4 regions of the Kitasatospora sp. NPDC127067 genome follow, and region 2 is predicted to be linked to each of the others. Evidence: riboswitches for the same ligand, from Rfam matches in the RefSeq annotation. Region 2 holds a riboswitch; each other region holds the start of a gene.
What was found. Region 2 has a riboswitch for cobalamin ahead of ACFWJ4_RS29405 (peptidase). Riboswitches for the same ligand answer to the same signal wherever they lie in the genome.
Positions count from the first base shown of each region.

Region 1: linked by a shared signal. The riboswitch ahead of ACFWJ4_RS12780 (HoxN/HupN/NixA family nickel/cobalt transporter) and the one ahead of ACFWJ4_RS29405 (peptidase) in region 2 are both predicted to bind cobalamin.
Region 3: linked by a shared signal. The riboswitch ahead of ACFWJ4_RS27640 (ribonucleoside-diphosphate reductase subunit alpha) and the one ahead of ACFWJ4_RS29405 (peptidase) in region 2 are both predicted to bind cobalamin.
Region 4: linked by a shared signal. The riboswitch ahead of ACFWJ4_RS19105 (cobalamin biosynthesis protein) and the one ahead of ACFWJ4_RS29405 (peptidase) in region 2 are both predicted to bind cobalamin.

Region 1 is NZ_JBHXEM010000023.1:4,799-11,984, forward strand. It holds gene ACFWJ4_RS12770 (hypothetical protein) at 1-1,368, opposite strand, end outside; gene ACFWJ4_RS12775 (metalloregulator ArsR/SmtB family transcription factor) at 1,427-1,810, opposite strand; cobalamin riboswitch at 1,893-2,106, shown strand; gene ACFWJ4_RS12780 (HoxN/HupN/NixA family nickel/cobalt transporter) at 2,137-3,252, shown strand; gene ACFWJ4_RS12785 (M24 family metallopeptidase) at 3,633-4,739, shown strand; gene efp (elongation factor P) at 4,818-5,381, shown strand; gene nusB (transcription antitermination factor NusB) at 5,386-5,823, shown strand; gene ACFWJ4_RS12800 (thioesterase family protein) at 5,966-6,790, shown strand; gene ACFWJ4_RS12805 (hypothetical protein) at 6,924-7,186, shown strand, end outside.
Region 2 is NZ_JBHXEM010000092.1:21,234-27,346, reverse strand. It holds partial or broken gene ACFWJ4_RS29415 (hypothetical protein) at 103-597, shown strand; gene ACFWJ4_RS29410 (flagellar hook-length control protein FliK) at 749-1,228, opposite strand; gene ACFWJ4_RS29405 (peptidase) at 1,258-2,337, opposite strand; cobalamin riboswitch at 2,434-2,555, opposite strand; gene ACFWJ4_RS29400 (rhodanese-like domain-containing protein) at 2,692-4,080, opposite strand; gene ACFWJ4_RS29395 (rhodanese-like domain-containing protein) at 4,423-4,827, shown strand; gene ACFWJ4_RS29390 (sulfite exporter TauE/SafE family protein) at 4,824-5,573, shown strand; gene ACFWJ4_RS29385 (rhodanese-like domain-containing protein) at 5,732-6,113, shown strand, end outside.
Region 3 is NZ_JBHXEM010000081.1:32,779-39,964, reverse strand. It holds gene ACFWJ4_RS27645 (ribonucleotide-diphosphate reductase subunit beta) at 46-1,065, opposite strand; gene ACFWJ4_RS27640 (ribonucleoside-diphosphate reductase subunit alpha) at 1,065-3,470, opposite strand; cobalamin riboswitch at 3,663-3,806, opposite strand; gene ACFWJ4_RS27635 (glycosyltransferase family 39 protein) at 3,869-5,602, opposite strand; gene ACFWJ4_RS27630 (glycoside hydrolase family 26 protein) at 5,602-6,687, opposite strand; gene ACFWJ4_RS27625 (glycosyltransferase family 2 protein) at 6,693-7,186, opposite strand, start outside.
Region 4 is NZ_JBHXEM010000043.1:46,939-54,124, reverse strand. It holds gene ACFWJ4_RS19115 (putative cobaltochelatase) at 1-1,757, opposite strand, end outside; gene ACFWJ4_RS19110 (cobyric acid synthase) at 1,912-3,450, opposite strand; gene ACFWJ4_RS19105 (cobalamin biosynthesis protein) at 3,447-4,439, opposite strand; cobalamin riboswitch at 4,547-4,679, opposite strand; gene ACFWJ4_RS19100 (alpha/beta hydrolase) at 5,118-6,224, shown strand; gene ACFWJ4_RS19095 (hypothetical protein) at 7,093-7,186, shown strand, end outside.

The DNA of each region.
Region 1 (7,186 bases), on a different contig from region 2:
CACCTCGGTGCGGGCCAGGACCTCGGCGGTGTAGCGCAGGGCGTCGCCCGGGTGCTCGTCGGTGAGGGCGTGGAAGCCGCGCGGGGCGTGGTCGTGCGGGTCGAAGGGGTAGCGCCGCAGGCTGACCTCGGTGCCCTCGCTCCGGCCCTCGACGTCGTACGCGGTGGGCCGGTCGACGGTGCCGGGGCACGGGGCCGGCCTGGGGTAGGGCGGCAGGGCCGGTTCGTCCGCGGGCTCGTCCAGCCCGGCCAGGAAGGAGTGCAGCAGCGGGCGCAGCAGCCGGGCGGATTCGCCGGGGTGGGCGAGCGAGCGGTCGGTGATCGCGCTCAGGTCGGCCGGGTCCCGGGCGAGGGCCTGTTCGACCTGGGCGGCGAGGTCCCCGTCCGGGTCGAGGACGGGCGCTGCCTGGCCGAAGGCGTAGCCGGGGGAGCGGGGGTCGAGTTCGGCGGCGCCGGTGGCGACGAGCAGGGTGCGGTGGTTCAGGGCGGCGCCGTAGACGGTGACCGATCCGTGGTCGCCGATCACGCAGTCGGCGGCGACGAGCGCGGCCTGCCAGCCCTGGTGGGGCGGGATCAGGCGCAGGCCCATCCGGCGGGCGTCGTCGAGCAGCGCTTCGGGGTCGTGGCGGCTCCACACGTTGGGGTGCAGGACGACGGCCACCGTGTACTCGTCGGCGGGGAGCCGGCGGACCAGCCGCCGGGGGAGGTCCGGGCGGCGGCCGAACAAGGAGTGCTCGCTCCAGGTGGAGCTGACGACGACGAGCCGTCGGCCGCCGGTGGCACCGAGCGCGGCGCGGTAGCCGTCGCGGGAGCGCCGGCTGCCGAGCATCCGGTCGAAGCAGGGGTCGCCGACCACCCGGGCGACGTCCAGCGCCTCGGGGCAGGAGTCCCGCAGCCGGTCCAGCTGCTCGGGGTGGGAGAGGCCGAGGACGTCCACGAACACCCGTCCGCGGTGGGTGAGTTCGTTGCGGGACAGACCGGCGGCGGTGACCGTGTCGCCGGTGGACTCGGTGACCAGCCGGTTGTAGCCGACGCCGTGCGGGAGGACGACGAGGCGGGCGTCCAGCCGGTGCATGGAGGAGTGGACGGCGCAGGCGACGGCCAGGTCGAAGCGGCGGCTGACGGCGTCCTCCCAGTCCAGCACGGTGAAGCCGGGCAGGCCGTGCAGGTACTCGTCCAGGGCGCGGTCGGCGAAGGCGGAGCCGGGGTTGACGGTGAAGTACCGCTCGATGCCGTCCGGGTTCAGCAGGGTCAGGACGTCCAGGACCCGGGTGGCCGAGGTGAGGGTGCGGGCGACCGCCAGCACGCGGGCCCTGACCGGTCGGGTGTTCCACCGGTCGGCGGGCCAGGCGTGGGGGCGGGACGGCACGTCATGATCGTACTCATCCGCTCCGGCCGCGGCGCGGTTCCGGGGCCGGGCCAGTGGGTCAGCCCGTGGCCGCGGTGGGCTCGTGGTGTTCGCCGGCAGCGCACTCGTCGAGGAGGGGGCGCATGGCCTCGTCCACGAGCTGGTAGCGCACCACGCGTCCGTCCCGGTCGCCGGTGACCACGCCGGCCGTGCGGAGCAGCCGCAGGGCCTGGGAGACGGCGGGGTCGCGCATGCCGGTGGCGACCGCGAGGTCGGTGACGGCGAGCGGCCCGGCCCGGTGGAGGGCGAGCAGCAGGGCGAGCCGGCCGGGGTCGGCGAGCAGGGAGAACCGCTCGGCCCAGGACCGGACGTGGGCCGGGTCGCCGATCGCGGCGATGGCCTCGCAGACCCGGTGCCCGTCGATGGTGCGGTGGCCCGCGCGGTCGGCCGGTACGAGATGCATGCGGACATTCTCGCAGGCGGCGGTCTGTGATCCTGGACACCTGCGCAGGTGCGCAACCTTGCACGGGTCGGGGCGTGACCCCTACGGTGTTCCCCGCCGTGGTGCTCGGGAAGACCGGTGACGGACCCTCAGGGGTCCCAGCCCGGAGCGGCCCTCGCCACTGTGATCGGGTCGTTCCTCCGTCCGCGGAGGAACGTCGTCCGTACCCATGGAGCCACTGGGCGCCTCGCGCGCTTGGGAAGGCGGGTACGGGCGTCCCGTCAGCCAGGAGACCGGCCACGGCATCTCACGAGGTTTTCCACGAGGTGCTGGAGCGTGATCCGCAGATGACCCTGCCCGAAACCGTTGCCGCCGGGGCCGAACCGGCCCCCTCCGCGCTGCCCAGCTTCCAGTGGCGGCGCGAGGACACCGTCCGTACCGCCGGGCTGATGGCGGTGATCGTGGCCATGCACGTGGTGGCCTTCGGCACGCTGATCTTCCTGGTCGCACCCGAGAAGTACGCGGTCGGTACCCAGGTCTTCGGGGTGGGCCTGGGTATCACCGCGTACACCCTCGGGATGCGGCACGCCTTCGACGCCGACCACATCGCGGTGATCGACAACACCACCAGAAAGCTGATGGCGGACGGCAAGCGGCCGGTCTCGGTGGGCTTCTGGTTCGCCCTCGGGCACTCCTCGATGGTGGTGCTGATGGCCGCCCTGGTGGCGGGCGGCGCGCAGCTGGCGAACACCCTGATGGACGACGAGTCGGCCACCCACAAGTGGCTCGGCGTGATCGGGACGACCACCTCCGGCGTGTTCCTCTACCTGATCGGCGCGCTCAACCTGGCGGCGCTGCTCGGCATCCTCAGGGTGTTCCGCTCGATGCGGGCCGGGAAGTTCGACGAGAAGGAGCTGGAGGCGCACCTCGACTCGCGCGGCTTCATGGCCCGGGTGCTGAACCGGGCGACCCGTTCGATCACCCGGCCCGGGCAGATGTTCCCGGTGGGCATGGTGCTGGGGCTGGGCTTCGACACCGCGACCGAGGTCACCCTGATGGTGATGGCCGGCTCGGGCGCCGCCTCCGGGCTGCCCTGGTACGCGATCGTCTGCCTGCCGCTGCTGTTCGCGGCCGGGATGAGCCTGTTCGACACCCTGGACGGGACGTTCATGAACTTCGCGTACCAGTGGGCCTTCGCCAACCCGGTGCGGAAGGTGTACTACAACCTGACCATCACCGGTCTGTCGATCGCGGTGGCCTTCGTCATCGGCACCATCGAGCTGGTCGGGGTGCTGCACGAGAAGCTCGATCTGACCGACCCGGTCACCGGCTTCATCGCCGACATCTCGCTGGACAACGTCGGCTACGCCATCGCCGGGCTGTTCGTGGTCGTCTGGGCGATCGCGATCGGGTACTGGAAGCTCGCCGGGGTCGAGAAGCGCTGGACGCCCGAGGGCTCCTGAGCCACCCGGCCGCGCGCAGCGGCCTGCCCGCGCACGCCGGAACGGCGCCTCCCCGCGGTGGGGAGGCGCCGTTCGCGTTCCGGGGGCCGGGTGCGCCCCGGGTCGGCGCTCCTCGCGGAAGTCGACGCGCCGGCCGCCGACCGGGTCGCACTCGCACAGGACCGGAAGTGACAGATCCGTGACGGAACGTAGCGACCGGTCGAGGTCCGAGGGGCCACCGGGGGGTGCGAGGCCCCTCGGTGGCACGCTGCGTGGGGGGCGGGGCGCGGGTCCGAGGGGGACGGTGCCGCGGTCGCGCAGGGGGGCGTGCAAGGGGTATTGGGGGTTCTGCCGGGGGTGCTCGGCGGGCGCTTCGGGCCGGGGGTTCGTAGGCTCGACGCATGGCGGATGCGTACGCGGGGCGGCGGGAGCGGGTGAGGGAGCACTGCAGTGCGGCCGGGGCCGATGCGGCGCTGATCACCCGCGCGGCGAACGTGCGGTACCTGACGGGCTGCGCGCCCTGCGGGGCGAGCCTGCTGCTGACCAGGGAGCGGGCGCTGCTCGCGCTGCCGGACGACCTGCCGCCGGACGACTCCGGGGAGCACCTGATCGCCCCGGACGTCACCCGGCTGCCGGTGGCGGCCGGGTCGGACTCCGCGCTGGCCGTCGCGGCCGTCGCCGCGCGGTCCGGGGTGTCGGGACTGGCGGTGGAGGAGCACGACCTGACCGTCACCCGGCACCGGGCGGTGGGGGGTCTGACCGAGGGGGCCCGGCTGGTGGACCTCGGTCAGACGGTCGAGCGGCTGCGGGTGGTCAAGGACGAGCACGAGATCGCCGACCTGCGGATCGCCGCCGAGATCGCCGACCAGGCACTGGGCGAACTGCTGGAGTCGATCCTGGTCGGCCGCACCGAGCGGCACCTGGCGATGGAGCTGGAGCGCCGGATGATCGACCACGGCGCCGACCGGGCCGCCTTCCCGGTCTCGGTCGGCACCGGCAGCCACTCCGGTCAGGCCGCCCACCAGCCCACCGACCGCCGGGTGGAGGAGGGCGACTTCCTGACCGTGGTGATGGGCGCCCAGTACCGCGGCTACGGCGTCTCCACCGCCCGCACCTTCGTGATCGGCGCGGCCCCCGCGCCCTGGCAGGTGGAGCTGCACCGGCTGGTCTTCCGGGCCCAGCGGGCCGGGCGGGAGGCGCTCGGACCGGGCGTGGAGCAGTGCGTGCCCGACCGGGCCGCGCGGCAGGTCCTGGAGGCGGCCGGCCACACCGAGGCCTCCCCGCACCCGGTGGGCCACGGCGTCGGGCTGGAGATCCGGGAGGCGCCGCGCCTCGGTCCGTCGGACATGGGTAAACTGGACAGCCGCGTGCCGGTCACCGTCGGTCCGGGGGTCCACCTCCCGGGCAGGGGCGGCGTCCGGATCGAGGACACGCTCGTCGTGCGCCCCCTCGAAGAGGGCGGGCCCGAGCTGCTCACCATCACCACCAAGGAGCTCCTCGCCCTGTGACCGCGGCCCCCCGGGGGCCGTGGGAGGCAGGACGCAATCCCTTGGTTCCTTGACAGCTATACAGGAGTTAGTGCGCCCGTGGCTTCCACGAACGATCTCAAGAACGGCATGGTCCTCAAGCTGGAGGGCGGCAAGCTCTGGTCCGTCGTCGAGTTCCAGCACGTCAAGCCCGGCAAGGGCCCGGCCTTCGTGCGTACCAAGCTCAAGGAGGTCCTGACCGGCAAGGTCGTCGACAAGACCTTCAACGCGGGCACCAAGGTCGAGACCGCCAACGTCGACAAGCGCGGCATGCAGTTCTCGTACAAGGACGGCGAGAACTTCGTGTTCATGGACATGGACACCTACGACCAGCTGACCATCGAGCCGTCGGTCGTCGGCGACGCCGCCAAGTACCTGCTGGAGGGCTTCGAGGCCCTCGTCGCGCAGAACGAGGGCTCGGTCCTCTACATCGAGCTCCCGGCCGCGGTCGAGCTGACCATCGCCGAGACCGAGCCGGGCGTCCAGGGCGACCGCTCCACCGGTGGCACCAAGCCGGCCACCCTGGAGACCGGCGCCGAGATCCAGGTGCCGCTCTTCGTCACCAAGGGTGAGAAGGTCAAGGTCGACACCCGCGACGGCAGCTACCTCGGCCGGGTGAAGTAAGTCCGTGTCGGCCGCACGCAGCAAGGCCCGCACCAGGGCCTTCCAGATCCTCTTCGAGGCCGACCACCGCGGGGTCGACCCGCAGCAGGTCCTCGCCGACTGGGTGGCCCGCGCCCGCGAGCCCAGGCCCGACGAGGGCACCCCGCAGGTCGGTGAGTACACCATGGAGCTCATCGAGGGGTACGTCCAGCACGCTCGTCGCATCGACGACCTGATCGAGCAGTACTCCGTCGGCTGGTCGCTCGACCGGATGCCGATCGTGGACCGCAACGTCCTGCGGCTCGGTGCCTACGAGCTGATCTGGGAGGACGGCGTCCCGGACGCCGTCGTCCTGGACGAGGCCGTCGAGATCGCCAAGGAGTTCTCCACGGACGACTCCCCGGCCTTCGTCAACGGCATGCTCGCCCGCTTCCTGGAGCTGAAGCCGAGCATCCGCCGGTAGACAGGTGGACGTCGTGGACGGCCGTCGGACCCGAACAGGTGTCCGGCGGCCGTTCCGCGTTTCACCCGGTCGGCGTAGGGTGGTGGCCTACTTGTCAGTAACTTGACGTCCGGAACCACGCGTGAAGGGCAGGTCCCCCCAGATGACCACCGCGATCCGCAGCGAGTTCGACCAGGGCATCGCCCTGACCAGGCACCCCGAGGAGGCCGGCCGCTACGACGCCGAGCTCGGCGCCGGCTGGCAGATCGGCGGCGGGGTGAACGGCGGACTGCTGCTCGCGGTGGCCGGACACGCGCTGTCGCTGGAGCACGGCACCCACCCGGACCCGGTGTCGATCAGCGGTTACTACCTGTCCGCCTCCACCCCCGGCCCGGCCACCGTCCGCACCGAGGTGCTGCGCACCGGCCGCGGCCTGTCCACCGGCACCGCCTCGCTCAGCCAGGACGGCGTCGAGCGGCTGCGGGTGGTGGCCAGCCACGGCGACCTCGCCACCGCCGACGGTGAGGTGCGCACCAGCGCGCGGCCGCCGCAGCTGCCGCCGCCGGACCAGTGCATCGGCGTCGAGCACGCGCCCAAGGAGCTGATCGCCCAGGCCGCCCTGCTGGAGCGGTTCGACCTGCGGCTGGACCCGGCCACCATCGGCTGGGCGCTCGGGCAGCCCTCCGGCAACGGACGGATCCAGGGCTGGTTCCGGCTCGCCGACGGCCGCGAGCCCGACCCGCTGCTGCTCCTGCTGGTCGCCGACGCGCTGCCGCCGGTCACCTTCGACCTCGGCATGCCGGGCTGGGCGCCCACCATCGAGCTGACCGTCCACCTGCGCGCCAGGCCCGTGCCCGGCTGGCTGCGGGTCACCCACGCGACCCGCAACCTGGCCGGCGGCTACTTCGAGGAGGACGCGGAGGTCTGGGACGAGTCCGGCCGCCTGGTCGCGCAGTCCCGCCAGCTGGCCCGGGCGCCCCGCCCCTGACCCGGCGGCCCCGCATTACCGGTGGTTACATTCCTGTGACACGCCGTACGTGTGCGGCGCGCGCGGATGGGGAGGAAGACGGTCAGCGGCGAGCGTGCCGCGGACCGTCAACCCCCGAAGCCAGGAGCCACCGATGAGTCAAAAGGGTCGCGCCCGCCGTAACTCCGACTGCACCGCCGGCGGCTCGCGGCCCGCGGTGCGGGCGTCGCACCGGCCACAGCGGGCCGGCGGCGCCGAGCAGGCTTTTGTCATCGGGGTGCTGACCAACGCCGCGGACTTCGCCCGGGCCCGCGCCTGGGGGATCTCCGACGCCCCCGACCACGAGCGCTACCTGGCCGACGCCGCCGAGCTGCTGGCCGAGGCGCTGGAGCGGTTCGACACCGTCCGGGCCCGGAT
Region 2 (6,113 bases):
GAGTCGTCATGTCACTTTCGCCACCTCGTAGATCCGTTCACGGGTGCGGTGACGTCCGCGGTGGCCGAGCGGGGGAATCCGGTGCGAATCCGGAGCTGACGCGCGCGCCTGGTCTACCGCAACCAGCTCGCCGCGAGCAGCTGGCCGAGCACCTCGCCGGTCGTCACCGACGACGAGCGTGGCATCCTCAACTCCTACGCGGCCGGCATCGACCCCGCGCGGATCGGCCCGGCCCGCAACCTCGTGGCCGACCTCACCGCCTACTGGCAGACCGCCGAACCCGGCTGCTACGGCCCGTCCGCGAACTTCAACGGGACCGTCTTCGGCCTGCTCGCCCTCGGCGGCGCCAAGACCCGGACCGGCGGACAACGCGTCCCGCAGTCCCTGCTGAACGCCTCGGTCGCGACCGTGCCTGCCAACCAGCACAACGACGGCGGCTGGAACTACAGCAAGACCCCGGTCGACTTCCTCATCGCCCAGCAGTTCAATCCCGGCGGCGGCTTCAAGTGCCTGCCCACCGACACCTCCCCGTCCCCGTACGCCTCCGTCGACGGCCTGCGCGCCGTCTCCGGCGCCGGCTTCACCGCCACCCCGCCCGCGTCGGCCGTGCGTGCTCGGCTGCGGCGGTCGGCAGCGTACTGCTGTACGACAAACTCGTCCGGCGCCGGCGGGCACCTCACGCCCGACCGCTGTGCCCCGGCCTCCCTCGTCGGGGAGGCCGGGGCGTCGACGTGTACGGGCAGGCGGGTCAGGGAGCGGTGATGCCGGGTTGGGCGCCGGCGCCGAAGGACCAGCCCTCGACGTCGCCGGGGGCCGGGTTGTAGCTGCCCGCGCCGAGGCTGCTGTACGACCAGGGGCCGCCGTGCTGGGCGTGCCAGTACGACCAGTAGGCGCTGCCGGTGGGGTTGGTGCAGGTCGTCGGCAGGCTGTTGACGGTGCAGACGAAGCCCGGGAAGCGCGGGTGGAAGGCGTAGCTGAATCCGGCGCCGGTCAGCGCGGCCAGGCCGCTGGCCGGGTCGCCGGGCGCACAGCCGGTCTGGATGCCGCCGCCGACAGCGGTGAAGTCGACCACGACCGTGACGCCGGTGGTCCCGCCGCAAGCGGCGGCCCGAGCCTGCGGGGCCTGGACGGCGGAGACGCCGAGCAGACCGGCGGTGAGGGCGGCGGCCGCGGCGACCGAGCCGAGCGTACGGCGGACCGGGCGCGCCGGGGTGAGGGTATCGCTCATCGGTGAACTCCTCCTGGTTTCGGGCGTGTTCAGTACGCGGCCGGGGCCGGGCAGGCCAGGGTGGGCGCGTCCGGGCGGGCCCCGGCGGCGGAGAGCGTGGCCAGCGGGGTGCCGGCGAGGCCGAGGACGGCCTGTGCGGTGGCCCGGGCGCCGTTGCCCGCGTCGAAGCCGGAGGCGTCGTAGGCGACCGCACCGCGCACGGCAGGGTCGGCCGAGCAGCCCTGCTGGAACTTCACCAGCCGGCTCCAACCCTTGAGGCCGGCGCCGAAGCGCCCGCCGGCCAGCAGCGCCTGGGTGGCCAGGCCCGTGGTGTTGGCGTTGGAAGTGGTCGCCCCGGCGGCCGCGAACCCGCCGTCGGTGTTCTGGTGCGCGGCCAGCCAGCCGAGGCCCGCGTTCGCCTTGGCGGTGCGGCCGGTGGCGGCGAGGGCCTGGACGGCGAGCGCGGTGGCATCGGGGTCGCCGGTGCAGGTCGCCTGGCCGAAGGAGACGGGGAAGCCGCCGTCCGCGCACTGGCTGTTCGCCAGGAAGTCGACGGCTGCGGCGGGGGCGTCACCGGGCGTGCGGTGCAGGGCGATCAGGGCCAGCGACTGGCCGAAGGCGTTGCTGTAGTCGCCCCACTGCGAGCGGTCCGAGAAGCGGCCCTCGGCGGTCTGGAGCGAGCGCAGCCGAGCCGGCAGATCGACCCCACCGAAGGACGCCGTGTTCCCGCCGCGCACCTCGACGGCGAGCAGCAGCTTGGCCGTCGCGCCCGCGTAGGCCTCGGTGGTGCCGTCGCCGAGGTAGCCGCCGATGATCTCGGGCTTCGCCAGCCAGGCGGTGGCCTTCGCGGCGGCCTCGTCGGAGCTGTGCGAGGCCGCGAAGGCCAGCACGGCGTCGATGGTCAGGCCCTGGTCGGGGTAGGCGGTGCCGTTGAACACGGACTCGAAGTGGTCACCGTCGACGAGCTGCCGGGCCAGCCAACCGCCGGCGGCGGCGGCGTCGGGACGGACCGTCGGCGACGAGGTCGCGGCGGCGGGAGCGGCATGGGCGGTGGCCGCCGCCGGGAACAGGGTGGCGAGGGCGAGGGCGGGTATCGCGAGCGGGCCGAGGGAGCGGCGAACGGCGGGCATGGGATGCCTTTCCGGGCCCGCACGCAGGGGCCCGGAAGGCGTCGGCGAGCGCCGAGGGGCCAGCGGGCTCCGGCCCGCAGACCACGACGGGAGGAGGGGTGACACACCTCCGCCGACGGGTACTCGGGCTCGCCGCCGACGCGGGGTCGGCGGCCTACCGTTGCGGGTCAGCGCCGGATTCGGACCGGACTTCCCCCATCGGCGGAGTCACAACATGACGGCCCATCATGGCGATGCCCCGAACAGCGGGTCAAGAGACCCCGGGGCCCGAACCCCCGGTTGAACAGTGGCCTCGTCATCACCGGGGCGAAGGCGAAGGCCGGCGAGGCCGACGACCTGATCACTGGCGGTACGTCATGACACCTGAGCGGGGTGGGTGAGGGTGTGCCAGGCGCTGTAGCCGCCGAGGAGGTCGGAGACCTCGGTGTGGCCGTGGTGGCGCAGCAGGCTGGCGGCGATGGAGGAGCGGTGGCCGCTGGCGCAGTGGACGACCAGGGGGCGGTCGGTGGGGATCTCGTCGAGGCGGCCCGGGAGTTCGGTCAGGGGGATGTGCAGGGATCCTTCGATGGAGCCGGTTTCGCGCTCGCCGCAGGTGCGCACGTCCAGGACGGTGGGGGGCTGCGCGTCGGTGAGGGCGGTGCGGAGCTGGTCGGCGGTGAGGCGGCCGGCGGGGGTGACCTCGTCGGCGAGGGCGGGCAGGGCGTTGCCGGGGTTGCGCAGGTAGCCGGCGATGCGGTCGAAGCCGATGCGGGCGAGGCGGGTGATGACCTCGCCCTCGCGGTCCTGCGGGGCGATGATCGCGATGTTGCTGTCGGGGGTGAGGACGGTGCCGGCCTGTTCGGCGAAGCGGCCGTCGACGGGAACGTTGATGGCGCCGCGGATGTGTCCCGCGCCGAAGTCCTGGGGGCTGCGGGCGTCGAGGACGACGGCGCCTGCGGTACGGGCCTCCTTGAAGCCTTCGGGGCACAGCGGGCGGGCTGCGTTCGTGGGATCGAGCAGCGGGCGGTCCTGCCGGTTGAGGGCGGCGTCGTGGCCGAAGTAGGCGGGGGCGGTGGACTGGCCGGCGGTGACGATGCGGACGAAGGTGTCCTGGTCCATGGGCCGGCAGGCGTAGTTGGTCAGTCGCTGCGCCCCGATGGTGGACTGGCGGTCGGCGGAGAGGTTCTTGCCGCAGGCCGAGCCGGCACCGTGGGCGGGGAAGACGAGGGTCTCGTCGGGCAGGCCCATCAGCTTGCGGTGGACGCTGTCGTAGAGCATCGCGCCGAGTTCGGCGGCGGTGACGCCGGCCGAGGCGAGCAGGTCGGGGCGGCCGACATCGCCGATGAACAGCGCGTCGCCGGTGAGCACACCGTACGGGACGGTGTCGTCGGGCTGCTCGAAGACCAGGATGCTGATCGACTCGGGCGTGTGGCCGGGGGTTTCGAGGACCTGGACGGTGACGTCGCCGAGTTCGATCCGCTCGCCGTCGGCGAGCTTGCGGATGGGGTACTCGGTCTCGGCGCGGTGACCGTAGCCGATCCAGGCGCCGGTGCGGGCGGCGAGTTCGAGGTGGCCGGCCAGGAAGTCGGCGTGGAAGTGGGTGTTGATGACGCCGACGACGGTCAGGCCGCGCGCCATGGCGTCGGCGAGGTACTCGTCGACGTCCCGGCGGGGGTCGACGATCACGGCCCGGCCGGTGCGTTCGTCGGCGATCAGGTAGGAGGCCTGGGAGAGGCAGTCGAGGTAGTACTGGCTGAAGATCACGGGGTTGTCTCCTCCGGGTCGGGCCTCGGCCTTCTCCTGGTTGGCGAAGCCGGATTCCTGGGCGCCACAGCGCCATCGCGATACCCCCCTCGGTATATTTGCGAGCATACGGCTTCGGGAGCCGATACGGGCGGGGGTATGTCCGAACGATTTCGATAATACCCCCGGGGGTACTATGGTGAAGCCATCGAGGGGCCGGCCACCGCCGCCGAGCCGATACGGGCGGGGCCAAGGACGCACCGGTCACGCCGCCGTACCGGGCCACCGGGCCCGTGCGGACGCCCGCGCCGCCCCCGACCTGCCGGACCACTGCGGTCCGGTCTGCACCACTGGAGACACCGCATGCCTTTGCTGCCGCACGCCCACGGGTCCGCTCCCCACGAACACCGCGCCCACGGACACCGCACCCCCGGGCGGACCACCCCCGCCGAGGCCCACGAACTCGCCCGCACCGGCGCCGCCGTGCTGCTCGACGTCCGGGAGGCCGTCGAGTTCGCCACCGGACACGCCCCCGACGCGCTGCACCAGCCGCTGATCGGCCTGGTCGCCGGTGTCCCGCTGCCGCCCGCGGCGGCCGGCCGGACCGTGCTGGCGATCTGCCGCTCCGGCCACCGCTCCCAGCGCGCGGCGGAGTTGCTCGCCCAGCGCGGCGTCGAGGTGCTGAACGTGGCCGGCGGCATGAACGCCTGGGCCCTGTCCGGGCTCCCGGTCACCACGCCCGACGGAAGCGCCGGGCACGTGATATGACCACGCTGCTCCTGGCACTCGCCGCCGGCGCGGTGGTCGGGCTCGCCCTGGGCGGGCTGGGCGGCGGCGGCAGCATGCTCGCCGTACCCGCCCTGGTATACCTGCTGGGCTTCAGCCCGGCGCTGGCCACGACCGCCAGCCTGGTGATCGTCGCCGCGACCTCCCTGACCGGCCTGATCGCCCACGCCCGGGCGGGCCGGGTCCGCTGGCGCACCGGCGCCCTGTTCGCCGCCGCCGGACTGCCCCTCGCCGCGGCCGCCGGGGCGCTGTCCGCCCACCTGCCGGGCGCGCTGCTGACCGGCGCCTTCGCGGTGCTGGCGGCGCTCGCGGCCTTCCGGATGCTGAAGCCGCCCAAGGCCGAGGCGCAGGAACGTTCCGCCGCAGGACTCGGCCGCTCCACGGCCGCGGGCGCCGGGCTCGGCGCCGTCACCGGACTGCTCGGCGTCGGCGGCGGCTTCCTCGCCGTACCGGCCCTGGTCTCGGTGCTCGCCTTCACCATGGCCGAGGCGGTCGGCACCAGTCTGCTGGTCATCACCGCCAACTCGCTCGCCGCCCTGCTGCCCCGCCTGGGCGCGACCGGCGCGATCGACTGGGCCGTGGCCGCCCCCTTCACCGGGGCCGCGATCCTCGGCGCCTGGGACGGCAAGCGGCTGGCCGACAAGCTCAGCGGGCGCACCCTGCGGAAGGCCTTCGCCGTCGCCCTGCTCGCCGTCGCCGCGCTGATGCTGATCACCACGCTGGCCTGATTCACCACGCCGGACCGATCAACACGCCGGCCTGCATCAGCACGCCGGGCCGACCACCGCAACGGGCCGACCACGGCGCCACCGCGACGGGCCGACGCCCAGCCCCCGACCCCCCCCACCCCCAGCCACACCCCCTTCCGGAGAGGACCCCACCCCCCATGACCACGCCGCTGACCGTCGAGCAGCTCCAGCCCCGCCTCGGGCAGCTCACCCTCATCGACGTCCGCTCCCCCGGCGAGTACGCCGCGGGCCACATCCCCGGCGCCCTCAACGTCCCGCTCGACCAGCTGGACCGCGCCCTGCCCACGCTGCGCGAGGCCGCCGCGCACGGCGAGATCGCCGTCGTCTGCGCCGCCGGGCCGCGCGCCGACGACGCGTGCCGCCAGCTGTCCGACGCCGGCATCCCGACCCTCACCCTGAGCGGCGGCACCAACGCCTGGGCCGACGCCGGCCGGCCGCTGGACCAGGTGGCCGGCGCCCGCCGGGTGTGGGCACTGGACCGCCAGGTCCGCCTGGTGGCCGGCTCGCTGGCGCTGGCCG
Region 3 (7,186 bases), on a different contig from region 2:
CGGCCACAGCCGTGCGGGGCACCTCTGTCGTTCGTTCTGTTCTTCCTAGAAGTCGTCGTCGAAGGCGACGGTGCCCTCGACGGCGACCTGGTACGCCGACACGCGGCGCTCGAAGAAGTTGGTCAGCTCCTGGACGTTCTGGAGCTCCATGAAGCCGAACGGGTTCGTCGACCCGTACCGGATCGGCAGGCCGAGGCGCGCGAGGCGCTGATCCGCCACGGCCTCCAGGTACTCGCGCATCGAGGCGGTGTTCATGCCGGCCAGGCCGTCACCGCACAGGTCCTGGGCGAACTGGAGCTCGGCCTCGACGGCCTCCTCCAGCATCTCCGTGACCTGCTTGGCCATCTCGTCGTCGAAGAGGTCGGGCTCCTCCTCGCGGACGGTGTCGACCACCGACATCGCGAAGTCCATGTGCATGGACTCGTCGCGGAACACCCAGTTGGTACCGGTTGCGAGGCCGTGCAGCAGGCCCCGGCTCCGGAACCAGTACACGTAGGCGAACGCGCCGTAGAAGAACAGCCCCTCGACACACGCGGCGAAGCAGATCAGGTTGAGCAGGAACGCCCGCCTGTCCTCCTTCGTCTGCAGCGAGTCGATGTGGTCGACCGCGTTCATGTACTTGAAGCAGAACTGCGCCTTCTGGCGGATGGAGGGGATGTTCTCCACCGCCGCGAAGGCCGCGTTGCGGTCCTCCGGGTCGGGCAGGTAGGTGTCGAGCAGCGTCAGGTAGAACTGGACGTGCACGGCCTCTTCGAACAGCTGCCGCGAGAGGTACAGCCGCGCCTCGGGCGAGTTGATGTGCTTGTAGAGGCTCAGCACCACGTTGTTGGAGACGATCGAGTCGCCCGTCGCGAAGAACGCGACCAGCCGGCCGATCAGGTGGCGCTCGCCCTCGCTGAGCTTCGCCAGGTCGGCGACGTCGGAGTGCAGGTCCACCTCCTCGACGGTCCAGGTGTTCTTGATCGCGTCCCGGTACCGGTCGTAGAACGACGGGTAGCGCATGGGGCGCAGGGTCAGCTCGAAGCCGGGGTCGAGCAGCATCTTGCGGTCTTCGGACTGAGACATTACTGGCAGGCCTCGCAGGACTCGGGGTTCTCCAGGGAGCAGGCGAGGGCGGCTTCCTGCTCCGGGGTGAGGGTCGGGGTGTTCACGGGCGCCGGCGCGGCGGCACGGGCGGCACCGGACGCGGCCTGGGCGATGCGGGTGGCCGGGCGCGAGCGCAGGTAGTAGGTGGTCTTCAGACCGACCTTCCACGCGTAGGCGTACATCGAGCTGAGCTTGCCGATGGTCGGCGCCGCCATGAACAGGTTCAGGGACTGGCTCTGGTCCAGGTACGGCATCCGCGCCGCGGCCAGGTCGATCAGCGCGCGCTGCGGCAGCTCCCAGGCCGTCCGGTACAGCGAACGCACCTCGGCGGGCAGCCAGTTCAGCTCCTGGACGGAACCGTTGGCGTCGCGCAGGGCGTCGCGGGTCTGCTGGTCCCAGACGCCGAGCTCCTTGAGCTCGCGCACCAGGTACGGGTTGACCTGGAGGAACTCGCCGGACAGCGTCTCGCGCTTGAACAGGTTGGACACCTGCGGCTCGATGCACTCGTACACGCCGGCGATGGACGCGATGGTCGCGGTCGGCGCGATGGCCAGCAGCAGCGAGTTGCGCAGGCCGGTCTCGGCGATCCGGGCGCGCAGCGCCGTCCAGCGGTCGGCCCACTGCGGGGCGGCCGTCGGGAAGTGGTCGATGTGCAGCTCGCCGCGGGCGGCGCGGGTCTCGCCGTACGCCTCGTGGCGGCCGAGCTGCTCGGCCAGGTCGGCGGAGCGCTCGTACGCGGTGAGCATGATGCGCTCGGCGATGAGGGTGGAGAGGACCTTCGCCTCGGCGGAGTCGAAGTCGATCCGCAGCTGGAAGAAGACGTCCTGGAGGCCCATCACGCCGAGGCCGACCGGCCGCCAGCGGGAGTTGGACGTCCCGGCCTCGGTGGTCGGGTAGAAGTTGATGTCCACCACGCGGTCGAGGAACGTCACGGCCGTACGGACGGTGGCGTCGAGGCGCTCCCAGTCCATGGCGCCGATCAGGTCGGCGGCCGAGGCGCCCGGGGCGACGTGGGCGCCCAGGTTGACCGAGCCGAGGTTGCAGACGGCGGTCTCGGAGTCGTCCGTGACCTCCAGGATCTCGGTGCACAGGTTGGAGGAGTGCACCGTGCGGCCCGGCAGCGCGGTCTGGTTGGCGGCGCGGTTGGAGGCGTCCTTGAAGGTCATCCAGCCGTTGCCGGTCTGCGCGAGGGTGCGCATCATGCGGGCGTACAGGGTCTGCGCCGGGATGGTGCGCACGGCCTTGCCGGCCAGCTCGGCCTTGCGGTACGCCTCGTCGAACTCCTCGCCCCACAGGTCGACCAGCTCGGGCACGTCGGCCGGGGAGAACAGCGACCAGTCCTGGTTGGCGTTGACCCGGCGCATGAACTCGTCCGGGATCCAGTGCGCCAGGTTGAGGTTGTGGGTGCGGCGGGCCTCTTCGCCGGTGTTGTCGCGGAGCTCCAGGAACTCCTCGATGTCGGCGTGCCAGGTCTCCAGGTAGACGCAGGCCGCGCCCTTGCGGCGGCCGCCCTGGTTGACGGCGGCGACCGAGGAGTCGAGGGTGCGCAGGAACGGCACGATGCCGTTGGACTTGCCGTTGGTGCCGCGGATCAGGCTGCCGCGCGAGCGGATGCGCGAGTACGACAGGCCGATGCCGCCGGCGTGCTTGGACAGGCGGGCGATCTGCGCGTAGCGGTTGTAGATCGAGTCCAGGTTGTCCAGCGGCGAGTCGAGCAGGTAGCAGCTCGACATCTGCGGGTGGCGGGTGCCGGAGTTGAAGAGCGTCGGCGAGGAGGTCAGGTACTCCAGGCGGCTCATCAGGCCGTACAGCTCGGCCACCTCGCGCACGGACTGCTCGCTGTCGCCGACCGCCAGGCCACAGGCGACGCGGAGCAGGAAGTGCTGCGGGGTCTCGATCACCTTGCGGGTGATCGGGTGGCGCAGCAGGTAGCGGGACTGCACCGTGCGCAGGCCGAAGTACTCGAAGCGGTCGTCGCCCTTGGTGTCGACGAGCGCGTCCAGGGCGGCCGCGTGCTTGGTGACGAAGGCGGCGGTGGTGTCGCCGATCAGGCCCTCGGCGTGGCCGACGGCGATCGAGGCGGAGAAGGACACCGAGCCCTGGTTGTTCGCCTCGTCGACGATCTCCAGGGCGAGCAGGCGGGCGGCGAGCTTCGAGTACTGGGGGTCCTCGGCGATCATCGACGCGGCGGCGTCCACGGCCAGCCCGCGCAGCTCGGCGAAGTCCGAGCCGGCGTGGCGGCCGCGCAGCGCGGCGGCGGCGACATGGCCGGGGTCGACCTCGGTGAGGTCGGTGCTGCGGTCGGTGAGCAGCCGCAGCAGCGCGCCCCCGGGGTCGGAGACCGTCGGGTCGGTGAAGGCGGTACCGGAGCCCTGGGCGGGCAGGGTGGCTGAGGCAGCGGTGGTCAAGGCGCTCTCTCCTGGCGGCGATCGGCGGCGGTGATCGGGGGGCCACCGGGCCGATCGGGGCAGGGGAGCACGGCACGAACGCAAAAAGCGTCGCGCGAGGTGACTCCCCGGCCCGCCCGCGAGGCCCGGAGGGGTACTGCTCGGTGCTCGCGCGGCCTCTGCGGGAGGGCCGTGGCGCACGCCGTCGGCAGGTCATCGGACTCGCGGTTACGGCTTCTGCAGCCGCCCGCTCACCGCTGCGGGGCAGTCCCGGATTCGCACCGGGTTCCCCTGCATCGACAGCAGAAGCGAGCATACATGTAGTGCCGCCGGACTGCGGCGGCACCATATGTTGTGCCTGTCGTGTCGCGGATGTGCGTGAGCCGGGCGGCCGGTCAGTGCTTCAGATAGACCTTGTACGTACTCGAATCGCCGGTCGGCGAGGTGAACTGGGCGACCAGCCGGTAGTGTCCGGCGGTGCTCAGGGCCTCGCTCAGGGCCCGGTCGGTGGCCCTCGGCGCGGTGCTGTCGAGGACGACCATGGTGAACCAGCCGTCCCGGATCGCGGCCACGCTGCCGTCGTCGCCGTGGTGCTCGACCCCGGCCCCGTCGCGGTAGTCCGTCCCGGCGCGCGCGGAGATCCACTGCTCGGGCCTGGAGACGCCGCCGAGGTAGTACTCGGCGAGTCCGTCGACCTCGGTGAGGTAGCGGCCCTGGGGCTCCGTGTGGACCCGCAGGACGGCCAGCAGACGGCCGGAGTCGGGCCCGTTCTGGTAGCGCAGGGCGGACTGCTCCAGACCGAGGGCGAGCAGTGCGACCCAGACCAGGATGCCGAGCTGGGGGTGGCGGAAGTGGGCGCCGACCAGCCGGGTCAGGCCGACCCCGGCGAGCGGGGCGGCGAGCAGCATGCCGTAGCCGAGGTGGCGGAACAGCGCGCCGGAGGTGCCGGTCCACAGGTGGGCGGCGGGGACCAGCAGGGCAGTGGCGGTCAGGACGGCCCCGAGCAGGGCGCGCCCGCCCCGGGTGGTGGGGAGGGCGTCCTTCTCCGGCGCGTCGTGCTCGGGCATCTGTTCGCGGCGCGCGTAGGCGATGGTGCCGGCCACCGCGAGGACGGTGAACAGGCCGGCCCACTGGAGCGTGCCGAGCAGGATCGAGCCGGCCGAGCCGGGGGCGTTGCCGCGCGAGGGCGACCACCCGGCGACCCTGCCGAGGGTGCCGTACGGGAGCAGCAGGACGAGGATGCCGAGGGCCGACAGCAGCGCGCGCAGGGCGGCCGGGCCCACCCGGTGGTACGGCCGGGCGCAGGCGAAGGCGAGGGCGACCAGGGCGGGGACGGCGAAGGCCGCGGAGTAGGCCGTGGCGCAGGCCAGCGCCGTGGGCGGGGCGGCGAGCAGGGCCAGGGCCGGATGGCGGCCGGCGGTGAACACCGTGGTCCAGGCCGCGAGGGCGACCAGCAGGAGGGCGAGGGACTCGGGCGCGGCGTAGAAGCCGACCACCACGGTGGACTGGAGGACGGCGTACCCGGCGATGGCGCAGATGGCGACCCGCTCGTTGAACAGCCGCCGGGTCAGCGAGTACAGCAGCACCGTGGTGAGCAGCGCGAAGCCGAGGCTGAGCAGCCGGGTGCCCCAGATGCCGTTGGCGTCGGCGGCGGCGCCGGCCAGCGGCGGGTAGAGCCAGGGCGAGCCGTGCACCCGGTCGACCAGGTCGGTGGTGACCGGGGTGCCGTGCAGCAGGTGGGACAGCTGCTGGCGGCCGGCGACCATGGCGGCGGCCTCGTCGGGGTGCGCGGCGGCCAGCAGGCGCAGCGAGAGGGCGGCCTGGACGGTCAGGACGGCGCCCAGCAGGCCGCGGGCGATCCAGCGGCGGCGGGGGCTGGTGCCCGGGTCCCAGCCGAGCGCGGGGACCTGCGGGATGGTGTACGGGGCCAGCTCGACGCCGTCGGGGTTGTCGACCGCCACGGCGGTTCCGGGCCGTGCGGGGCTGCCCGCCGCCGCGGCCGTGCGGGGCCCGTCGGGGCTGCCCGCCGCCACGGCCCCGGGCCCGTCGGGGTCAAGGTCCGGCTCGGCGGCCGGGTCGTGGGCGGAGCGGCCGTGCGGGACGGGGGAGAACTCGGACTCAGTACTCATCAGGGGTTCCGGATGTCGAAGCCGTAACGGGGGTCGGACACGCGCTGCTTGAACGCGGCGAGGGTGTCCGGCACGGCCTCGACCCGCCAGTCCGCTCGCTTGACGATGTTGAACCAGACGAAGCCGACGATGTCGTCGTGCGCCTCAAGCCCGGAGAACAGCTGGTCGATGTCGGCGCGTTGGCGCTTGCCCTGCTCGGAGGCGGTCTCGCTGATGAAGAAGGGCTTCTGGGAGAAGCCGCGGATCTCGGCCATGGTCGGGCCGTAGAGCGTCTCGAAGGTCTTGGGCCCGGTCTTGGTGAAGTAGCCGGTCATGCCGGCCCAGTCGACGTAGGTGTCGCCGGGGTAGTACGGCTCCAGACGGGTGTTGGGCGCGGGGTCGGTGATGTTGGGACTCCAGACCCAGATCACGTTGGTGGCGCCGGCCTGGTCGAAGAGGTCGTGGACGTGGCGCCAGGCGGCCACGAAGTCCTCGGGGGTGGCGGCCTGACGGCCCCACGGGTACCAGTCGCCGTTCATCTCGTGGGCGATGCTGATGGCGATCGGCAGGTTGAACCTGGCGACGGCCTTGGCGACGCCGCGCACGTAGTCGTCGGTGTCGCCGGCCGCGATCGAGGCGAGCGAGCGGTCGTGCGGCTCCCAGGCCATGAAGGGAAGCGCCCCGGCGTCGTGGATCCGGCGGGCGCCCGTGGTGTCGAAGCCGCCCTTCCAGTGGGCGTAGAACTCCAGGATGTTGGGCTGCTTGCCGATCGCGTCGCGGTAGCCGGGCAGCGCGTCCATCGTGGCGGGGACGTCGGGCAGGGCGGCGCCGAGGTACTTGTGGCTCGGCCTGAGCAGCGGCGTGACGTCGTACGGGACGCCGGCCGGCAGGGCCTTGGGCTGGGCGGGCGCGGGAGTCGCACCCGGAGTGCCCGGAGCGCCAGGGGCCGGGGTGGCGGCCGGGGCGGCCCGGGCGAGGTCCTTCTGCATCGCGAAGCCGGGGTCCTCGGGGCCGCACGCGGTGGTGAGCAGCAGGCCGGCGGCGGCCAGTAGCGGGAGCGCCAGCCGGCGACGGAGCCGGCCGGCCCGTCTCGGGTGGGCGGTCATGGCGATCACACTGCTTCCGTCGGGCGGGGCTGGACGAGGACCCGGCCCACGATGGTGGCGTAGAAGAGGCCGGAGGCGAGGACGAGGGCGAAGTTCAGCGGGCCCATGGTGAGCATCCGCCAGATGCTCAGCAGCACCCAGAGCAGGGCGGTTCCGCCGCCCCAGGCGATGACGCCGATCCAGAACCGCCGGGTCTTGTTCCGCTTGGCGCCGCTGGAGCCGGTCGGCTGCCAGGCCATCCGGTTGCGGCGCACGATGTCCCAGATGGCGAAGACGTGCGCCCAGCCGTACATCATGCGGGCGGCCCAGGCCTCCAGCCGGTAGGGGTTGCGGTGCCAGAGCGGGAAGACGACCGTCGCGTAGAGCAGGCCGGGCAGCACCAGCGCGGTGTTCTCCCAGCGGATCAGGTCGGGGCGGGCGAGCAGCAGGACGATCGGGATGAGCGGTGAGACGACGGTGAACAGCGCCGTGTGGATGTAGTAGAAGAAGCCGGACAGGT
Region 4 (7,186 bases), on a different contig from region 2:
CCGCCGGTGGGCAGCGACTCCAGTCGGGCCGCGCCGACCTCCACCGAGGAGGTGGGCGGCAGCGCCAGCTCGGCACCCGCGCCCCGGAAGGTGATCATGCCGATCTTGTCGCGGCGCTGATAGGCGTCCATCAGCAGCGACAGCACCGCGCCCTTGACGGTGGTCATCCGCTGCCGGGCGGCCATCGACCCGGAGGCGTCCACCACGAACAGCACCAGGTTGGACTCCCGCCCCTGGCGCACCTGTTCGCGGAAGTCGTCCTTGTGCACCACCAGCGCCCGCCCGCTGCGCCCGCGCGCAGCCTGGTGCGGCGCGGCGGCCTGGAGGGTCGCGGTCAGGTGCAGCCGGCCGAGCGCGCCCTGCGGGCGGCGGGCGCGGATGGTGTGCCCGCCGGTGGTCTCGGCGGGGGAGCGGCGGCCCTGGGCGCCGTGTCCGGTGCCCTTGACGGTGAACAGCTGGGTCCGGTACGGGTCCCCGGCCGCAACCGGCGCCGACTCCCGTGCGGGGGAGGGGTGTTGGGCGGGTACGGGCTGCTGCGCGGGCTCCTCGGGGCCCTCGGGGGAGGGGGCCTCGGGGGCCGACGGCTCGGGGGCGGACCCCTCGGGGCCGCCGTCGGACGGCTCGGGCGCGCCGCCGCCGTCGGGGCCGCCCCCGTCCGGGCCGCCCTCCGGCCCGTCGCCGTCGCCCTCAGGGCCGTCGCCGTCCGGGCCGGACCCGTCGCCCTCGGGCTCCGGCTCCTCCTGCTGCGCGTGCTCCTCCAGCGTCCGGTCCAGCTGATCCTCGTCCAGCCCCGGCGCGTCGAAGGGGTTGCGGCGGCGCCGGTGCGGCAGCGCCAGCTGCGCCGCCTTGCGGACGTCCTCCTCCTGCACCTCGGTGCGCCCGTCCCAGGCCGCCAGTGCGACGGCCGTGCGGGCCATCACGATGTCAGCGCGCAGCCCGTCCACCTCGAACGCGGCGCACACGGCGGTGATCTGACGCAGTGCCACATCGGTCAGCTCGACCTTGGGCAGCAACTCCCGTGCGGCGACGATGCGTTCGGCGAGAGCCCGCTCATCCTCGGCGAACCGCTCGGCGAAGCCGGCCGGGTCCGCGTCGTAGGCGAGCCGGCGGCGGACCACCTCGGCGCGCTCGGCCGGATCCCGGGTGGCGGCGATCTCGACGGTCAGGCCGAACCGGTCGAGCAGCTGCGGCCGCAGCTCGCCCTCCTCCGGGTTCATCGTGCCCACCAGCAGGAACCGGGCCGCGTGGCGCACCGACACGCCCTCGCGCTCGACGTAGGAGCGGCCCATCGCGGCGGCGTCCAGCAGCAGGTCCACCACGTGGTCCTGGAGCAGGTTCACCTCGTCGATGTAGAGCACGCCGCGGTGCGCCCTGGCGAGCAGCCCGGGCTCGTACGCCTTGACGCCCTCGGCCAGCGCCCGCTCCAGGTCGAGCGAGCCGACGATCCGGTCCTCGGCCACGCCGACCGGCAACTCGACCAGCTGGGCCGGCCGTTCGGAAGCGGGCGGGGAGACGTGCGGCCCGTCCGGGCACTGCGGGTCGGGCGCGGCCGGGTCGCAGGCGAAGCGGCAGTCGTCCACGGTGGCGATGGACGGCAGCAGGCCGGCCAGCGCGCGCACCATGGTCGACTTCGCGGTGCCCTTCTCACCGCGCACCAGCACGCCGCCCACGGCCGGGGAGACCGCGTTCAGCAGCAGCCCGAGCCGCAGGTCGGCCATGCCGACGATCGCGGTGAACGGATAGCGGACGTCACTCATGCCGTACCCCACTCCTGTCGTGCCCGGTTCCGCGGCACCGTCCGGTCCTGTGATCCTGCCCGGCTCGGTGAACCTGCCCGGTTTCGTGATCCTGCCTGGTCCCGTGATCCTGCCCGGCTCTGCTGCCGTACCCGGCACTGCCGCCGTACCCGGCTCATGCGTCACTCCCAGGGGCCCCGGGCGGGACGAACGGCAGCGATCCGGCCGCCGGCACCCCGCCCTCGATCAGCTTCCACAGCGCGTCGGTGTCGGCGTGCTCCTCGATCAGGTCGCCCAGCCGGTCCAGCCGGGCCTCGCGCGCCGCGGCGAAGGAGGTGTCCGGGGCCGGGACGAACGCCCGGCCCGACAACGCGGCGACCTCGCGCAGGAGTTCGCGGCGGAACCCGTCGTTCTCCAGCGCGCCGTGCCAGGTCGTGCCCCAGACCGGGCCCACCCGGCAGCCGTCCAGACTCCGCCCCCGGCCGTCGGAGACGAACGTGTCCCCGCCCTCGACGGTGACCACCCCGTGGTGGATCTCGTAGCCCTCCACCCGCTGCCCGTACGCCTCGCCGACCGGCCGCGCCAGCACCTTCTCGGCGCCGAACCGCACCTGCGTCGGCAGCAGGCCGAGGCCCTCGACGGCCCCCGCCTTCGACTCGACCTCGTCCACGATCGAGCGCGCCAGCATCTGGTAGCCGCCGCAGACCCCGAGGACCGGCAGCCCGGCCGCCGCCCGCGCCCGCAGCGCCGGCTCCAGACCGCGCTCGCGCAGCCAGGCGAGGTCCGCGACGGTGGCCCGGGTGCCGGGCAGCACCACCAGGTCGGCGTCGGCCAGCTCCTCCGGGCGGGTCGCCCAGCGCACCAGCACGCCCGGCTCCTGCGCGAGCGCGTCCATGTCGGTGAAGTTGGACAGCCGCGGGAAGCGCACCACGGCCACCCGCAGCACGTCCGCGCCGTACGGCCCGGGCCCGTCCGCCCGGTCCACCACCGTCGACAGGTCCAGCGAGTCCTCGGCGTCCAGCCAGAGCCCGGGCAGCATCGGCAGCGTGCCCAGCACCGGACGGCCGGTCAGCCCGTGCAGCATCTCCAGCCCGGGCGCGAGCAGCCGCGCGTCACCGCGGAACTTGTTGACGAACCAGCCGGCCACGTGCCGCTGGTCCTCCGCCGACAGCAGCGCCAGCGTCCCGTACATCGCCGCGAAGACCCCGCCGCGGTCGATGTCCCCGACCACCACCACCGGCAGGGCGGCGGCCGTCGCCAGGCCCATGTTGGCGATGTCGCGGTCGCGCAGGTTGATCTCGGCGGGCGAGCCCGCGCCCTCGCAGACCACCACGTCGTAGCGGCCGCGCAGGTCCGCCAGGCACTCCAGGGCACGCTCCAGCAGGACGGGCTTGCGCTCGCGGTAGTCCAGCGCGCCCACCTCCGCCACCGGCCTGCCGAGCAGCACCACCTGGCTGCGGCCGTCCGCGCCCGGCTTGAGCAGCACCGGGTTCATCGCCGCCTCCGGCTCCACCCGGGCGGCCTGCGCCTGCATCGCCTGGGCACGGCCGATCTCGGCGCCGTCGGCGGTGACGAAGGAGTTGAGCGACATGTTCTGCGCCTTGAACGGCGCGACCCGCACGCCCTGGCGGACGAGCCAACGGCAGATCCCGGCCGTCACCACGCTCTTGCCCGCGTCCGAGGTCGTCCCCGCGACCAGCAGCGCCTTGCTCATGCCCGTCCCTTCTTCCTCAGCAGCATCCGCAGCAGGACGTGCCCCGCGACCGTCGTACCCAGCGCCAGTGCGCCCACCCGCCGGGAGAGCGCACAGGCGCGCTCGATGTCGTCCACCGTCACCGGCCGCAGCTCCGCACCCAGCACGGGCCGGTGCTCCACCCTCTCGCCGTACCGCAGCGCCCCGCCCAGCCGTACGCCCACCGCGCCGGCGAACGCCGCCTCGGCCTGGCCCGCGTTCGGGCTCGGGTGCGCGGAGCCGTCGCGCCGCCAGACCCGCCAGGCCGTACGGGGCTCGGGCGCGGCGGCCACCGTCAGCAGCGCCGTCAGCCGGGCGCCCGGCCAGCCCGCCAGGTCGTCCAGCCGGGCCGAGGCCCAGCCGAACCGGGCGTAGCGCGGCGAGCGGTGACCCACCATCGCGTCCAGGGTGTTCACGGCGCGGAAGGCCAGCAGGCCGGGCGTGCCGGCCAGGGCGCCCCAGGTCAGCGCGTTCACCACGGCGTCGGCGGTGTTCTCGGCCACCGACTCGACCACCGCCCGGGCGATCTGCTGCCCGTCCAGCGCGCTCGGGTCCCGCCCGCACAGGTGCGGCAGCCGCTCCCGGGCCGCCGCGAGGTCGCCCGCGGACAGCGAGCGGCCGATGGTGCGCGCCTCCCGGGTCAGCGAGGTGCCGCCGAGCACCGTCCAGGTCGCGGCCGCCGCCAGCACCGCCCGGCCCAGCGGACGCCGGCCCACCGTACGGTCCAGGGCGAGCGCGCCCGCCGCCACCGCGCCCACGCACAGCGCCGTGTACCCGGCCCCCGCGCCGCGGTCGTCGCGCCACAGCCGACGCTCCAGCCGGGTCGCGGCGCCGCCGAAGACGGCCACCGGATGGCCCCGGCGGGGGTCGGCGAAGCGGGCGTCGGCGACATGGCCCGCGACGGCGCCGAGCGCGAACGCGGCGGCGCGGGCCAGCGGGCGCGGCGAGGAGGAGGGCCCGAGCGGGGTCATCGGGGGCACGGCGGAAGGCAGCTCGGAGTCCGGTGGGGCGGGGCAGCCTGCATCGCGTGCGTGTCCTCACTCAGGGTCCGCGCCCTGGATCGACGTGACGGGGGCGAGAGTCTCCTGGCTTCCGGGTCGAACGCACGCCCGGAGCCTTCCAGCGGCCGTCGACGGCCGCCGTGGCGATGTTCCGAGCGTGCTCCCCGGTGACAGTGGCGGGACCGCGCCGGAATTCCACCGGCTTCCTCTCCATGCCTCCGTTTGGCCCCAGGATCCCATCACGGGCCCGAACCGGGAGTCAACCGAGGTCACGGAGGGGTTGGTCACACGCGGACGCCGCCGACGCGCCGGGGATCGCCCGGCGCGGGGCCGCTGACAGGCCGGGGGATCGCCCGGCGCGGCACCGGTCCGTGGCCGGGCCGCTTCGTGCGTTCGGCGGCTGGGGCAGGACCGGGGCCACGCCTGCGGTTCGGTGGCATGCGCCGCGGAGTTCGGTGGCGGGCACCGCGGAAAGCCCCTCGCCGCCCCCGCCGCCGCCCTCGCCGCCCGCTTCCGGCACCTCCTCGGCGCCGCCGGGCCGCCGCCCGGGTGACCCGGACGGCCCAGCCCGGTGGCCGGGCGGACGGAGCGCCGGTGAACTGGTGCCCGAACACCGTCCGGTCCGTGAGCAACAGAGCGGGGAGCGAAATGCGTTGGGGAACCGCCGCCGTCGTGGCGGCCGCCGCGGTCGGGGCCGCCGTGCTGGTGATCGGCCGTCGGGCCTCCGAGCGGACGGTCCGTCCGGTGGCCGCCGTCCCGAAGTCCGGGCCGGTCCTGGTCCGCGGCCTCGCCCCCGGCCGCGTCACCTTCACCCGCGGCCCCGAGAGCCTGCGCCCCGGCCGCTGGGCGGTCGAGTGGGCGGACGGCGGGCACGCGGTCGTCGAGGAGGTCCTGCACAGCGACGAGCGGGGCGTCACCCGCCGGCTGCTCCGCGCCGACCGGGGCACGCTCACCCCCGGCACCGAGGTCCGCTTCACCCCCCGGGTCCACCTCGGCGACCCCACCGAGGCACTCGGCCTCCCCTTCACCGACACCACCGCCGACGGTGAGCTCGGCGCCCTTCCCGCCTGGCGGCTCGACGGCAAGCGCGGCACCTGGGTGATCCTGGTGCACGGCCCCGAGGCCGACCGCCAGCAGACCCTCCCGGTGCTCCCCGTCCTCGACCGGCTCGGCCTGCCCACCCTTGCCGTCACCTACCGCGGCGACCAGGGCGCCCCCGCCTCCCCGGACGGGCTCAGCCACTTCGGCGAGACCGAGTGGCGCGACATCGAGGCGGCGGTACGGCTGGCGCTCGACAGCGGCGCGGGCAAGGTGATCCTCTACGGCTGGTCGGTCGGCGCGACCACGGCCCTCCAGACCGCGGCCCGCACCGCCTGGCCGCACGCCGTCAGCGGCCTCATCCTCGACTCGCCGGTGCTCGACCTCCCGGTCTCCGCCCGCCGGGACGCTGCCCGGGCCGGCTTCCAGGGCGTCGCCGCCGAGCTCGGGGCCCTGGCCGCGGAGGGCCGCACCGGCGTCGACCTCGCCGACTTCGCCCGCATCGCCGACGGCACCGACCTGCGGGTGCCCACCCTTCTCCTGCACAGCCCCGAGGACCGGATCGCGCCCTTCGGCAGCGCCGAGAAGCTGGCCGCCGCCCGTCGCGACGTGGTCAGCCTCCAGGCCTTCCCCGGTGCCGACCACGCCACCCTCTGGAACACCGCTCCCGACCGGTACACCGAACTGCTCCGCCGCTGGCTCACGCCGCTGCTGTAGGGCGCCGCCGGCGGGTCCTCGCCGGAACGTCTCCCGGACGTGCCGCGGTCGGTGCTCCGCTTCCGCCCCTGCGGATCGGAACGCGGCCCCACCGCCGAGGTCCGAGCCGGCCCGTTGGTTCGACCCGTCGACCCGTCGACCCGATCCGTCCGATCCGTCCGACAGGGTCCGCGAGGCCCGCAAGACCTACGGGTCGCGCCCTCGCCCCCCTCCGCGCGCGGGCGTTTCCGGCTGGGCCGCGCCGGCTTTTCCGGCGCGCTTCCCCCTGCCCACGAATGAACGTTTCCCCCATTCCGCCGTAGGCGCGCGAGAAGTCGGCCGGTCCGACTTCTCGCGCGGCGCGATCCCCCCGCCCCGCCCGTCATCCGTCCGGATTCGGACTGGACAGCTCCGCCGGAAGTCGGCGGAAGGGGATTCCCCGTGCGACCGGCGCGAAAACCACCCCGATGTCAGGGACGACAATTTGCCCGGCCACTGACCCCCCACCCGTACGCACGGTAACCGCCCGAGCATTCCTGGCAACCGGGACGATGCGAGTGGCATGGGCAGGTCACACGTTTCCGGCCAGGCGGTTTGCCGCTGTTGCCCGATCTTGCGGAGGTGCCGCCACCGGTCGCCCGGTCGTACGGACAACCGGATGTGACAGAAGGCCGGTGCAAGGGGAAGACTGCTCGACGTGACGTCTCGGAACCCGCGCGACCGTGATGCCCCGCTCCCGCCGACGATCGGTACCGGTGCGACGGTGACCCGTCTCCCCGGAACGGCCCAACGGCCCGCCGGTGGCAGGCCGGGCGGGGCGGGTGTCCCCCGTAACGGAGTACCCCGGCGGCGAGGGCCCGCTCCGGCTCCCGGGCGGGGCAGGGTTCCCGTGCCCGAGGGCTTCCCGGCACCCGCCGAGCTGGCGCCGCTGGCCCGCCGGATGCTGGTGGACGCCGTCCGCGTCGCCCGCTGGGCCGGTGAGC